One region of the Roseixanthobacter finlandensis genome, then DNA from elsewhere that is predicted to be linked to it. Evidence: predicted binding sites of a transcription regulator. Region 1 holds the regulator's gene; each other region holds the start of a gene.
The links. The regulator PhoB, encoded in region 1, activates phosphate uptake and scavenging genes when phosphate is short. The targets are predictions, from matches to a motif close to TGTCATNNANCTGTCAT.
Positions count from the first base shown of each region.

Region 1 (4,759 bases):
ATGTCGGGCAGGATGCCCGAGGTCTGGTAAGCGAACAGACTTCCGCTGCGCCCGACGCCGCACTGCACCTCGTCGAGGATCAGCAGCAGGCCATGGGCGTCGCACAGCGCCCGCAATTGCGGCAGGAAATCCGGCGAGGGCACGCGCACGCCGCCTTCGCCCTGGATCGGCTCCACCAGGATCGCCCCGGTTTCCGGCCCGATGGCCGCCTTGACCGCCTCGATATCGCCGAACGGCACATGGTCGAAGCCCGGCATGTTCGGGCCGAAACCTTCGAGATATTTGGCATTGCCGCCGGCGGCGATGGTCGCGAGCGTGCGCCCGTGGAACGCGCCCTCGAACGCGATGATGCGGTTTTTCGCCTCAGCGCCGATCACATATTGATAGCGGCGCGCCATCTTGATGGCGCACTCCAGCGCTTCCGCACCGGAATTGGTGAAGAACATGGTGTCCGCGAAGGTCACCGCCTTCAGCCGCTCCGCCAGCCGCTCGCCGCCGACGATGCGGAACAGGTTCGAGGTGTGCCAGAGCTTTCCGGCCTGTTCGGTCAGGGCCGAGACCAGATAGGGATGGGCGTGCCCGAGGATATTGACCGCGATGCCGGCGGTGAAATCGAGAAAGCGTCGCCCGTCCGTCGTGACGAGCCAGCAGCCCTCTCCCTTTTCAAAAACCAGGTCGATGCGCGCATAGGTCGGCAGAACGGGGGTGATCACGGAAACCCCTCCTCTTGGGGTGGGGCGAAACGCGGAGCGTCTCGCCGGACATCAGAAACGCCAAAGGCCGCCCTCGCGGGGCGGCCCGACAAAAAGGGATTCTAATGATCGCGCGCGGGAGGTCAACAGAGCGCAGCCGTTAACCTGATCGTAACGACTTGGGGACAACGGCGCGGGAATGCATTCCGACTCTGTGCGGGCGGGCGTGCATATTGTAGTTTGCTCGTGGCCGACCACGACATCTCGTGCAGGCCTGTTCCCCAAGTGACGTTGGGCCCTGCGAACCCGCGTGCAATGGCGCGCCTGGGTGCGGGAGAAGAGTCGAAGGAGGAGAGCGATGAGCTGGAACGACGAGCGCGTCGAACTCTTGAAGAAGCTCTGGGGCGAAGGGCTTTCCGCAAGCCAGATCGCCGGCGAGCTGGGCGGCATCACCCGCAATGCGGTGATCGGAAAAGTGCACCGCCTCGGCCTCTCCGGCCGAGCGAAATCAACGGTCCCCGCGGCGCGGCCGCGCAAGGCCCGGCCTGAAGCGCCCGCCAACAAGCCCGCGCCGCAGCCGCAAACCATCGGCAACACCGCGCTCGCCCCCGCACTGGAAGCCTTCGTGGCACCCGCGCCCGCGCCGCGTCCGGCCACCGGCGGCAATGTCGTCGCCATGGGCCAGCGCTGCACGATCATGAACCTTACGGAAGGCACCTGCCGCTGGCCGATCGGCGAGCCGGGCACGGAAAACTTCTATTTCTGCGGCGGCCGCAGCCTCACCGGCATGCCCTATTGCACGACCCATGCGCGGATGGCCTATCAGCCCACGCAGGATCGCCGCCGCGACCGGCGCGTCGCCCGCATCTGAGCGGCGCCCGCGCGACCGCGGAGCCGCGCGGCCCAAACGTTTTCGAGCGAGCCTCTTTCCTGTCGCTCGAAAACGCCTAGCTTTTTGTTTAACGCGTTTTCTTCACGCGAACCGGTACCCACTTCGCTCGAAAACGCCTGCCTGTTGCGTGAGCGCGTTTTCTTCACGCGCACCGGTGCCCACTTCGCTCGAAAACGCTTTTAGCGCACGGGATAATCGCTGCATTTGTAGCCGACGAAACAGGCCGGATTATCCTGCGTCGGCGCGTAGGTCGGCCGCGCCACCCCGTCGGGATCGCAGAAGCTATTGTCCCGGACGACCCGGTGGAAGGTTTCCGGGGCCGTTTCCAGAATAGCGCCGCCCGCACGCGAGACCAGGGATGCAACATCCGCGCAATGCGCCTCGGGTGTGAATGCGCTTGCCTGCGCGCGCGTCACCGGCAGCGCGAGCAACAGCGCGAGGAGGCCGAGAACGGCCAGCGCGGCAGGGCACGCGGTTCGTCCGGACTGCGATGCGCCCTCACCACCCGCAACGGGCCGCTGTGGACGCGCCTGACGGCCATCGAGACCGCTGCGGCCCGCAAAGGGCTGGTCGGGCGCGAGGGCCTGGTTGCGCGGGAAGACATCATTGCGCCACAAGATATGGTTGAGCGAGAAGATATGCCGGGCCATGAGGAGGCTCCCTATCGCCGGGGAGGGAACCCCTCCCTGACGGGCATATGGGTCTTGGCCTGGAGCGCCGCTATTGTCCGCGCAGTCACGATCTCTCGCTTTTGAAACCCGCCGCAGACCGTGGACCGGCGCGCGGCGGGCGTGAATGCGACAGGACATGCGGGCACGCGCCCGCACCTTCGGCCACATCGCTCAATGGACGCGGGCGAACATCTCGTTGAACGAATAGCCGGCGCCGCGCACGGTGCGGATCGGATCCGACTGCCGCCCCCGGTTGATCGCCTTGCGCAGGCGACCCACATGCACGTCCACCGTGCGCTCGTCGATATAGACATCCTGCCCCCACACGCCATCGAGCAATTGCTCGCGGGAGAACACCCGTCCGGGACTTTGCATCAGGAATTCCAGCAGGCGGAATTCCGTCGGCCCAAGATGGACCTCGCGGCCGGAGCGGTGAACCCGGTGGGTCTCCCGGTCGAGCTCGATGTCGCCGGCCCGCAGCAAGGTGGCCACATGCTCCGGCTTCGCCCGCCGCAGCAGCGCCCGCACCCGCGCCAGAAGCTCGGGCACGGAAAAGGGCTTCACCACATAATCGTCGGCCCCGGTAGCGAGGCCGCGCACGCGTTCCGTTTCATCGCCACGGGCGGTGAGCATGATGACCGGCAGCCGCTCGGTTTCCGGGCGGGTCCGCAGGCGGCGGCACAATTCGATGCCCGACAAGCCCGGCAGCATCCAGTCGAGGATGACGAGGTCCGGCACGCTTTCGCGCAACCGGGTCTCGCCCTCATCGCCTCGCCCGACGCTTTCGACGAAATAACCTTCCGACTCCAGATTGTAGCGGAGCAGAAGGGTCAGGGGTTCCTCGTCCTCGATAATCAAGATACGCGCAGGCACGGATTTTACCCCTGAAGGCTATGCCCCGGGAAAGCGACGGTCGTCTCGCTGGAGACATCCGCCTTCGGGCGCTCTTCGGACAACATCTGCCCTGAAACCATATAATAGATGGTTTCCGCGATATTGGTCGCGTGGTCGCCGATGCGCTCGATATTCTTGGCGCAGAACAAAAGGTGCGTGCACACCGAGATGTTGCGCGGATCTTCCATCATATAGGTGAGGAGTTCGCGGAACAGCGAGGTGTACATGGTGTCGATGCCGCTGTCGCGGACCCACACATCCACGGCCTTCGCCTGGTCGCGGCTGGCATAAGCGTCCAGCACTTCCTTAAGCTGCTCCAGTACCAGGTCGGACATGTGCTCGACGCCGCGCACCAGCTTCTGGGGATGATATTCCCCCTCGATGGCGAGCACCCGCTTGCCGACATTCTTCGCGAGGTCGCCGATGCGCTCCAGGTCGGAGGCGATGCGGATCGAGGCCACCACGTCGCGCAGATCGCTCGCCACCGGCTGGCGCTTGGCGATGCAGATGATGGCCTTTTCCTCGATCTCCCGCTGCAGCAGATCGACGCTCGCATCGAGCAGGATCACCCGCTGGGCGGCAGCGGTGTCGCGGCGGATCAGAGCATTGACGGCATCGGCCACCATGCGCTCGGACTGGCCACCCATTTCGACGACCTTGCGGCCGATCTCCTTCAGCTCGGCGTCGAAGGCCGAGACGGTATGGTCGGACATCTGGCAGATCCTTGCTTGGTCAGCCGAAGCGGCCGGTGATGTAGTCGCGGGTCTTGATCTGCTTGGGATTGGTGAAGATCACGTCGGACGGCGCGACCTCGACCAGCTCGCCCAGGTAGAAAAAGGCGGTGATATCGGCGCAGCGCGCCGCCTGCTGCATGTTGTGGGTCACGATGACGATCGTGAAATCCTGCTTCAGCTCGTCGATCAAATCCTCGATCTTCGAGGTGGAGATCGGGTCGAGCGCCGAGGTCGGCTCGTCCAGCAGGATCACTTCCGGCTGCACGGCGATGGTGCGGGCGATGCACAGGCGCTGCTGCTGGCCGCCGGACATGCCGAGCGCCGAGGTGTGCAGGCGGTCCTTGGTCTCTTCCCAGATGGCGGCCTTACGCAGGCAGCTTTCCACCCGCTCGTCCATCTTCGACTTGTTGAGGTTCTCGTGCAGGCGCACGCCGAAGGCGATGTTGTCATAGATCGACATGGGGAACGGCGTGGGCTTCTGGAACACCATGCCGATGCGCGTGCGCACGACGGTCGGGTCCAGCTCCTTGCCGACGATGTTGACGCCGTCAAACATCACGCCACCCTCGGCGCGCTGGCCGGGATAGAGATCATACATGCGGTTGAACACGCGCAGCAAGGTGGACTTGCCGCAGCCCGAGGGGCCGATCATCGCGGTAACCCGCTTCTGGGGGATCTCGAAATTGATGTTCTTCAGCGCGTGGTTCTGCCCGTAATAGAAGTCGAGCTTCTCCACCTTGATCTTGGTCGGCGCCTGAATGGCATCGGGCTTGGCCGAAACGGAGGAGGAGATATTGAAGGTGGGGTCCACTGCGGAATTCATCTTCGGCCTCTTGGATCTTGATGTGCGATTGTCCAGGGGTCCAGGCGCTCAGC
Region 1 covers NZ_CM195536.1:951,297-956,055, reverse strand. Annotated here, with positions in the region: gene V5G24_RS04595 (aspartate aminotransferase family protein) at 1-713, opposite strand, end outside; gene V5G24_RS04590 (GcrA family cell cycle regulator) at 1,051-1,563, shown strand; gene V5G24_RS04585 (hypothetical protein) at 1,764-2,234, opposite strand; gene phoB (phosphate regulon transcriptional regulator PhoB) at 2,427-3,128, opposite strand; gene phoU (phosphate signaling complex protein PhoU) at 3,134-3,862, opposite strand; gene pstB (phosphate ABC transporter ATP-binding protein PstB) at 3,882-4,706, opposite strand; gene pstA (phosphate ABC transporter permease PstA) at 4,755-4,759, opposite strand, start outside.

Region 2 (4,759 bases), 2.3 Mb from region 1:
CGGGTTTCGCGGGCCATCAGGATATGGGCGAGAAACCAATAGGCCTCCCGCCACGCCGCGAGGATGTCGTCGGTTGCAGCGTCACCCAGGATTGCCTTGATCGCTCCCAGCAGCGCCTCGGCCACATGGGGATAATGCTCGGGCAGAATCTGAAGCCCCACATGCTTCTGCGCGATCCGCTCGACGGCAGGCGCAAGAGCCGCGAGGTTTTCGATATTGGCAGCATAAGCGAGGATCGCCGTCGCCAGCGCCCGCGGCTGCGAGCCGGAATCGCCATGATGGGACTGGTTGAAGAGATCGCGGATTTCCGGATTCTGGAACATCCGGTCATACATCTCCCGCACGATTTCGAGCCCGTGGGCCTCAAGCGCGGGGACGGTCGCCTTCACGAGTAGCACGGTCTGATTGCTGAGGGTCTGCGACATTCTTCTCTCCCAGAGACGGCGCGGGTCGCCGCGTTACAAGCGATGGAAACACCGTCCAGGAGCAGGGTGGCGCGTCATGGCCGGCCTCTCTCGCGAGAGAGGCGGCGGGGCAGGATGCGGCTCTCACCGTGCGAGGCGGCAGCGCATGACTTAAATCATGCATCTGATATGCATGTATCAGTGCGGCTCGAAATATGCAAATCCGATGCATATATTTAGACATGGGGGGAGCGCAGGGGGATCCATGCGACTGACGCTGTACAGCGACTACGCCATGCGGGTGCTGGTGTATCTGGGAACCCACGGAGATCGGCTATGCTCGATAGCTGAGATCGCGCGCGGCTACGGCATCTCGCAGAACCATCTCATGAAGGTGGTGAATGACCTCTCGCGGGCAGGATATGTGGAGAGTGTCCGCGGCCGCTTCGGTGGCATCCGCCTCGCCCGCCCGGCAGAGTCTTTGAATATCGGCGACGTCATCCGGCATACCGAGGAGGGGTTCGACCTCGTGGATTGCTCGAAATGCGTCATCGCACCGGCGTGCGGCCTGACCAAAGTGCTCTGCGAAGCGGTCGCCGCATTCTTGCAGGTTCTTGATCGCTATACCCTGGCGGATCTGATCGGCCGGCGGGCTGCACTCGCCGGTATCTTTTCTCTTTCGTCCGCGAACGCGAGCGTCAAAGCCTCAGAGCAGATCGCAGCTTCGCCCCGGCCGGAGGTGCACTCGGTCTCGGCCAGGACCACGCGGCGGAAGAAGACACCGGCCGGATGACCGTCGGTACCGCAGCTTTGCTCCATATCTTCGGCTTTGGGGCAGAGGAAACGGAGGGCCAGTCCCTGGACATCATCATTTCCGAACCGTTCCGCGCCCGCCATTGGGCCGGGTACCGCCAGGCGGTCGCGAGCGGCGAGAGCCGCTAGAGCATTGTCTTCACGCGAACCGGTATCCACTTCGCTCGAAAATGTTCTCATCCAGCCCTAACCCAGCAAGGCCCCGGCCGCGTCCTCGTCGGTGATCAGCACGTGGCACAGGCCGGCGCGCAGGGCGGCGCGGATGATCGCGACTTTCTGCACGCCGCCGGCTGCAAGCACGCGCTCCTTGATCATGAGCAGATCCGCCAGCGTCGGATTGACGATGCGCGCCGTCAGCGGGTGGGTGACTGTCGCGCCCTCCGCTGTGAGGTAATGGCCGCAGATATCGCCCACCGCCCCGGCCTCCAGCAGCGCGCGGCGCGTTTCGGGTGAGATGACGCCATATTCCAGCGCCTTCGACTGGTCCGACAGGTCGATGGCGCTTAGCAGCGCCACATCGAGATCGCGCGCCATGGCGAGCACCGTGCGCACCGGCTCGCTGGCGACCAGCGCGTCGCGCAGTGCGGCGGTTTCGGCGAACATGGGGGCGGTGACGTAATAGCAGGTGGCGTCGAGCGCGCGCGCGATCATGGCGGCATTGTCGAACGGGTTGATATAGGTGCTCTGCGCCAGCCCGCCGCACAGCAGCACCACGCGGCTGCCATCGCCCGAGCGGCGCTTCAGGTTTTGCGCGGCGGCATTGATGGTGCCGCCCCAATTGATGCCGAGCGCGCCGCCCGGCGGCAGCGCTTGCGACACATAGCGCCCCGCCGCCGCCCCGATGAAGGCGCGCACGTCCGTGTCCGCCATGGGCGCGGGCACGACGATCGCGCGGGTGAGGCCGAACCGCGCCACCAGCAGCGCTTCCAGCTCCACGCAGGCGCCCACGGGATCGGTGATGGTGATCTGGACGAAGCCGCTCTCGCGCGCCTCGCCGAGGATGCGGTTGACCCGCTTGCGGGTGATCTTCAGGCGCTGGGCGATGGCGTCCTGGGTCTGACCTTCCTTGAAATAATACCAGCAGATGCGAGCGATGAGCGCGGCGTCGGCGCCGGCCTCCCCGTTCTCGCTGTCACCCGCCGGCGCTGTCTGAGTTTGGTTCACCGCATTGTCCTCGTCTCGGCCGTCCGCGCGGGATGTCCTTGCTAGAGCGTTTCCCCGATTCAGGGAATCGCGGAAACGCTCGGTCTTGTTGTGTCCCGCGCGTTTTCATCACGCGAACCGGTCTCCGGTTCGCGAAAACGCCCCGGGCGCGCGGGGGCAGGTGGCAGCAGCGCACCCGTACTTTCCCCTATTGGTACATATGTTCCTTTATCGTCACAAATGTGTTGTGACGTTTTGATATCCCTCCAGCCGACGAAAACAGCTTTTGCATCGCGCCCGCCAGGGGTGATGGTCGCGCGCATCGCGGCCGTGCGCCGGGGTGCGATTTCCAGGATGGATCGAGTGATGGGTGAAACAGAGCAGGCGGCCGCGCGGGTCGCGTCCGAGGGGACGCCGGGCCGCAGTGTCAGCGTGAACGGGCGCGCCTATGCTTGGCCGGCGCAGCCGACCGTGGTGGTGTGCTTCGATGGCTGCGACCCCGCCTATGTGGCGGCGGCGCGCGCCGCGGGCGTCGTGCCGACCCTGGAGCGCATGTGCCGCGAGGGCTTTTCCGCCCTGGCGCTGGCGGCGATGCCGACCTTCACCAATCCCAACAATGTCTCCATCGTCTGCGGCGTGCCGCCGGCGGTGCACGGGGTTTCCGGCAATTTCTATCTCGATCGTGAGACCGGCGCGGACGTCATGATAGTGGACGCGACGCCCATGCGCGCGCCGACCCTGCTCGCCGCCTTCTCGCAGGCGGGCGCGAAGGTTGTCGCCGTCACCGCGAAGGACAAGCTGCGCAAGGCGCTGGGCCACGGCCTCGCCGGCATCGCCTTTTCCGCCGAGAAGGCCGATGCGGCGCGCGCGGACGAGAACGGCATCAGCGATCTCGCCGCCCTGGTGGGGCGCGGCGCGCCGGACCAGTACAGCGCCGATCTTTCGCTCTATGTGCTCGATGCCGGCATCCGCCTGCTGGAGACGCGCCGGCCGGACCTGAGCTATCTGTCCCTGTCCGATTATGTGCAGCACAAGCACGCCCCCGATGCGCCCGAGGCGCTCGCCTTCATGCAGGCGGTGGATGATCGCCTCGCGCGCATCCTGGCCCTCGGCGCCCGGCTCGGCATCGTCGCCGACCATGGCATGAGCGACATGGCGACGGCCGACGGCACGCCGAACGTGATCTATCTCGGCGATCGGCTGGACGCGCTGTTCGGGGCGGGCGCGACCCGCGTCATCTGCCCGATCACAGACCCGTTCGTGCGCCATCATGGCGCCCTCGGCGGCTTCGTGCGGGTGCATCTGCAACGACCGGACGTCGCGCCCGAGGCGGTGCTGGACGCGATCCGCCAGATGCCGGGCATCGCCCTTGCCGCGCCGCGCGCGGAAGCCTGCTTGCGGTTCGACCTGCCGGAGGATCGCGAGGGCGATATCGCGGTGATCGCCGGCAAGGGCATCGCGCTCGGCGCCCATGCGCGCGATCACGATCTGTCGCAATTGTCCGGCGCGCGCCTGCGCTCCCACGGCGGGCTGGAGGAACAGGTGGTGCCGTTCATCCTCTCCCATCCCCTGAAAGCGGACCGGGCGGGGCGGCTCCAGCTGCGCAATTACGATGTGTTTTCCGTGCTGCTCAACGACGTGGCGGCCTGAACATGCGCCGCGCCATCCTGCTCATTCTCGACGGTCTGCGCCGCGACCTCCTCTCGCCGCGGACCACGCCGCGCCTCGCCGCATTCGCTGGCGGCGCCGAACGGTTCGACGCTTATCGCACGGTGTTTCCCTCCTGCACGCGCGTGGTTTCCGCCAGCCTTGCCACCGGCTGTTATCCGGCGCGCCACGGGCTCCAGGGCAACACCATGGCGCTGCTGGAAGGCGGCCATCTGGTGCGGCACGATGCCGGGCATCCCGATTTCCTCCAGCACAAGCGGCGCGTGACCGGGCGCTCGCTCGCCATGCCGACCCTGGCCGAGCGGGTGAAGGACCACGGCGGCGCGGTGGTGTTCTCCAACGTCTCGCCGGGCGCGGCCTATGCCCATGATCCCGACGGGCACGGCCATGTCTATCATCGCGCGGGTTCGTTCGGCCCCGGCCGGGTGCCGATGGACGAGGCGTGTGCCCTGCGTGTGGGGCTGGATGTCGCCGGCGACCGGGCGATGGCCGAACGCTTCATCGCCGAGGCGGTACTGGCCCCCACGCCGCCCGCGCTGGCGGTGCTCTGGCTCGGCGAGCCCGATGCGAGCCAGCATGCGTTGGCGCTCGGCTCCCCGGCGCATCTGGCGATCCTTGCAGAAGCCGATCGCACCGCCGGGCGCGTCATGGACGCGGTGGCGGGCCTGCCCGATCGCGAGGAGGTGCTGTTCCTGGTGGGATCGGACCACGGCCACCAGAGCGTCGCCGGC
Region 2 covers NZ_CM195536.1:3,252,757-3,257,515, reverse strand. Annotated here, with positions in the region: gene hmpA (NO-inducible flavohemoprotein) at 1-425, opposite strand, end outside; gene V5G24_RS15445 (Rrf2 family transcriptional regulator) at 670-1,197, shown strand; gene V5G24_RS15440 (hypothetical protein) at 1,194-1,346, shown strand; gene V5G24_RS15435 (sugar-binding transcriptional regulator) at 1,404-2,381, opposite strand; gene phnA (phosphonoacetate hydrolase) at 2,727-4,010, shown strand; gene V5G24_RS15425 (alkaline phosphatase family protein) at 4,013-4,759, shown strand, end outside.
Region 2: a site for PhoB is predicted at 2,593-2,609, ahead of phnA (phosphonoacetate hydrolase). Genes of this name have one in related genera too.

Region 3 (4,759 bases), 1.0 Mb from region 1:
TCATCGAGTGCGCCCAGCAGCACCAGCAGCGCCTTCGCCTCGATGAGCGCGGGCAGCGGCGGGGGATCGAGAAAGGCGAGGCTGCGGGCATCGCGCACGCCCCATACCGCAAGATCCAGCACCAGGCCGGAGAGGTCGGCGGCGAGGATTTCCGGGGTCGCGAACGCTTGCAGGCTCGCGGTCTCAGCTTCGCCCCACAAGCGGTAGCATACGCCCGGCTCGGTGCGTCCCGCGCGGCCGCGCCTTTGGTCGGCGGCGGCGCGGGAGACGCGCACGGTCTCAAGCCGGGTCAGCCCCACGTCCGGCTCGAAGCGCGGCACGCGGGCAAGCCCCCCGTCCACCACGACGCGCACCCCCTCGATGGTGAGGCTGGTTTCGGCGATGGAGGTGGCGAGCACCACCTTGCGCCGCCCGGCAGGTGCCGGCAGCACGGCGCGATCCTGCTCGGCGGCATCGAGCGCGCCATAGAGCGGCACGATATCGACGGACGAATCGCGCATTTGCGCGCGCAGGAGGTTTTCGGTGCGGCGGATTTCGCCCGCGCCGGGCAAAAACGCGAGCACCGAGCCGCGTTCGGCGGCGAGCGCGGTCTTCACCGCCTCCGCCACCTGGGCATCGATGGGCGCGCGGGCATCGCGGCCGAGATAGCGTGTGGTGACGGGAAAGGCCCGGCCCGCGCTCTCCACCACCGGCGCCGGATCGCCCGTCCCGCCCAGCAGCGCGGCGACCCGGGCGCCATCGAGCGTCGCCGACATGGGCAGCAGGCGCAAATCTTCACGCAGCGCGCCCTGCGAATCGAGCGCCAGCGCGAGGCCAAGGTCGGCGTCGAGGCTGCGCTCGTGATATTCGTCGAACAGCACCGCCGCGACGCCGGACAATTCCGGATCGTCGAGGATCATGCGGGTGAAGACGCCTTCGGTAATCACCTCGATCTGGGTGCGTTTCGAGACTTCCGAGCGCAGGCGCACCCGGTAGCCGACCCGATCCCCCACGCGTTCGCCGAGCGTCTGCGCCATGCGGTGGGCGGCGGCGCGGGCGGCGAGGCGGCGCGGCTCCAGCACCAGGATGCGCCGGCCGGCGACCCAGGGCTCGTCCATCAGCGCCAGCGGCACGCGCGTGGTCTTGCCGGCGCCCGGCGGGGCCACCAGCACGGCGCTCGCCCGCGCGCGCAGCGTCGCGGTGAGGGCGGGCAGAATGGCGTCGATGGGCAGGCGAGTATCGAACATGGAGCAAGCGACCAAGAGAGCCGCCCCTTAGGCCATCAAAGCGCAGGGAAATCCAGAGCCGCGCCCGCCGCATGGCCCAATGGCGGGACAAGCCCGCGGCCTTGGCTTATGAAGGCGGCATCCGACCGCCTTCATGGAATGTCGCCCGAAATGCCGTCCACGCCGTCTTCGCTCACCGATAAGGTGCGCACCTTCGCCCTCGACGGGGCGACCGCCGCCGCCGCCTTCCTTCGCGGCACCTGCGTCTTCATTTCCGAGACCGGCACCGCGCTCTTTCCCGACGCGGACCGCACGGTTGCGCTGCATGACGGCGTGGTGCTGTGCGCCGCGGGCGACGGACAGCGGCTCGTGACCGGCGGCGACGACGGCAAGGTGATGGAGATGCTGGCCAGCGGCGAAGCGAAGACCATCGCCACGCAGAACGGCCGCTGGATTGACCGCATCGCGCTCGGGCCGGACGGCGCTGTCGCCTATTCCGCCGGCAAGACCGCTTTCCTGGTGCCGGCTAAAGGCGAGGTGCGCAGCTTTGCCGCACCCTCGACCGTCGGCGGCCTCGCCTTCGCGCCCAAGGGGCTGCGGGTGGCGGTGGCGCATTATGGCGGGGTCAGCCTGTGGTATCCCAACGCCGTCGATGTGAAGCCCGAGGTGCTGGAATGGAAGGGCTCCCATCTCGGCGTCACCTATTCGCCGGACGGGCGCTTCATCATCACCACCATGCAGGAACCCTCGCTGCACGGCTGGCGCCTGTCGGACGGCGCGCACATGCGTATGACCGGCTATCCCGCGCGGGTGAAGAGCTTCGAATTCACCCATGACGGCAAATGGCTGGCCTCATCCGGTTCCACCGAAGTGGTGCTGTGGCCGTTCGCCACCAAGGACGGCCCGATCGGCAAGCAGCCCTCCATGCAGGCGCCCTCCACCAGCGGCGGCCGCGTGACCGTGGTGGCGTGCCATCCCAAGGACCCGGTGATGGCCTGCGGCTATGACGACGGCATGGTGCTGATGGTGCGCCTGACCGACGGCGCGGAAATCCTGCTGCGGGCGCCCGACGCCGCGGCGGTGAGCACCATCGCCTGGCGCAAGGACGGTGGCGCGGTGGCCTTCGGCACCTTGGGCGGCAGCGCCGGCCTGCTGGAATTTTAGCTATGCGCGGGGGCGGTGGGGTGAGGTGCGCGACCCGCAAGGCGCGGCGGTCCCGATCAATTTCGCGCCGTGCCGCCGTTTGGTTATGATCGTCGCGGGGCTGTCACGTCGAACAGCTATCGGCTAACGTCAGCGTCATCTCGCAGGCGCGAGATGCACCATGCCGGTCGGAGATGCTCCATGAAGATCGAGGACGTTCGCCGCAACGCCTACTCCATGCCCCTGACGAATCCCGCCTATCCGCCGGGACCCTATCGCTTCTTCGACCGCGAGTTCATGATCATCACCTACCGCACCGACATCGAGGCCCTGCGCCGGGTCGTGCCGGAGCCGCTCGAAGTGTACGAGCCGCTGGTGAAGTACGAATTCATCCGCATGCCCGATTCCACCGGCTTCGGCGATTATACCGAGACCGGACAGGTGATCCCGGTGAAGCTGAACGGCGTGGAAGGTGGCTACGTCCATTCCATGTATCTGGACGACGAGGCGCCGATCGCCGGCGGCCGCGAGCTGTGGGGCTTCCCCAAGAAGTATGCCCACCCCAAGATGGAAGTGGAAAAGGACGTCCTGGTCGGCCGCCTGCATTATGGCAAGACCCTGTGCGTGGAAGCCACTATGGGCTACAAGCACAAGCAAGCCGATAAGGACGCAGTGCTCGCCGCCCTGAAGACCCCGAGCTTCCTGATCAAGATCATCCCCCATGTGGACGCCACCCCGCGGATCTGCGAGCTGGTGCGTTATTATATGGAAGACATCCAGCTCAAGGAATGCTGGACCGGTCCGGCCGCGCTCGGCCTGTATCCGCACGTGATGGCGGACGTCGCCAAGCTGCCGGTGCTGGAAGTGGTTTCCGCCCTGCACCTGCGCGCCGACCTGACGCTCGGCATGGGCGAAGTAGTTTACGATTACATGACCGAGACGAAATGATCCGGCCCGGAGCGCTTGCCGCCCCTTGGCGCTTGCGCTCCGATGCCTGATTCTGCCTTCTTCGAACACGACGGCGTGGTCCGGCGAGGGGTGGCGGAGAAGCCCCATCCCTCGCGCGCCGAACGGGCCGCTGGCCGCCAAGCTGATGGGGAACGACATGCGCACGCGGATCTGTGAAAATCCCAACGATATCAGCGAGATCGTCAAGGATTACGACCGTATCGCGCTGGTGTTCCAGGGTGGCGGCGCGCTCGGTGCCTATCAGGCGGGCGTCTATGAAGCGCTCTCGATCGCCGGTGCCGAGCCCAACTGGGTCTCCGGTGTCTCCATCGGCGCGATCAATTCGGCGATCATTGCCGGCAATACTCCGGAAAACCGCATCGCCCGCCTGCGGGAATTCTGGGAGACGGTGTCCGGCCGCAAGATCTGGCCGTTCACCCCCGACGGCGACATCTTCCGCGCCCTGCGTAACCAGATGAGCGCGATGGTCACCATGAATTTGGGTCAACCGGGCTTCTTCAAGCCGCGTTTTCCCAATCCCTGGCTCCTGCCCACCGGCTCGGCGAACGGCACCAGCTTATACGACACCGAACCTCTGCGTGAGACCCTGTTGAAGCTGGTCGATTTCGACCTGATCAACAATGGGTCGAAGCGCTTTTCCGTGGGCGCCGCGAATGTGCGCACCGGCAACTTCATCTATTTCGACAATACGACCCACCGCATCGGTCCCGAGCACGTGATGGCCTCCGGCGCCCTGCCGCCGGCATTCCCGCCGGTGCGCATCGACGGCGAATATTATTGGGACGGCGGCGTGGTCTCCAACACCCCGCTGCAATGGCTGCTGGACCAGCCGGATCATCCGGGCGCCCTGGTGTTCCAGGTTGATCTGTTCTCCGCGCGCGGCGATCTGCCCCGCGACATGTTCCAGGTGATCGAGCGGCAGAAGGACATCGTCTATTCCAGCCGCACGCGCTACACCACGGATCTGTTCCGCCGGGTGCAATTGCTGCGCTCCCGGCATGCGGAAGCGGTGCTGCGCATTCCCGAGCAGCTGCGCACCGAGGAAGATCTGCAGGTGATCTCCGATTACGAGAAGTCGGGCGCGGTCAACATCTGCCACCTGATTTATCAGGAGAAGGATTACGAGCGCGACTTCAAGGATTACGAATTCTCCGGCACCTCCATGCGCGACCATTGGGCGTCGGGCTTCGAGGATACGGTGAAGACCTTGCGCCATCCGCAATGGCTGGTGAAGCCGGACAAGAGCGCGGCCATCGTCGTCCACGACGTGCACCGCATCGAGGATTAGAGCCTGTCCGACTGAGCCCGCCCGACTGAGCCCGCCAAGGCGGCGCTGAAATGCGAAAATCCCCGGCTTTCAGGCCGGGGATTTTTGTTCGCCCGGCGGGCGCGCCTCAGATGAAGAAGCCGCGCGCCAGCATGAACGCGCCAAGGCCGAGCAG
Region 3 covers NZ_CM195536.1:5,266,279-5,271,037, forward strand. Annotated here, with positions in the region: partial or broken gene hrpB (ATP-dependent helicase HrpB) at 1-1,226, opposite strand, end outside; gene V5G24_RS24430 (WD40 repeat domain-containing protein) at 1,377-2,369, shown strand; gene V5G24_RS24435 (acetoacetate decarboxylase) at 2,550-3,296, shown strand; gene V5G24_RS24440 (patatin-like phospholipase family protein) at 3,454-4,605, shown strand; gene V5G24_RS24445 (TSUP family transporter) at 4,712-4,759, opposite strand, start outside.
Region 3: a site for PhoB is predicted at 2,460-2,476, ahead of V5G24_RS24435 (acetoacetate decarboxylase). Genes of this name have one in related genera too.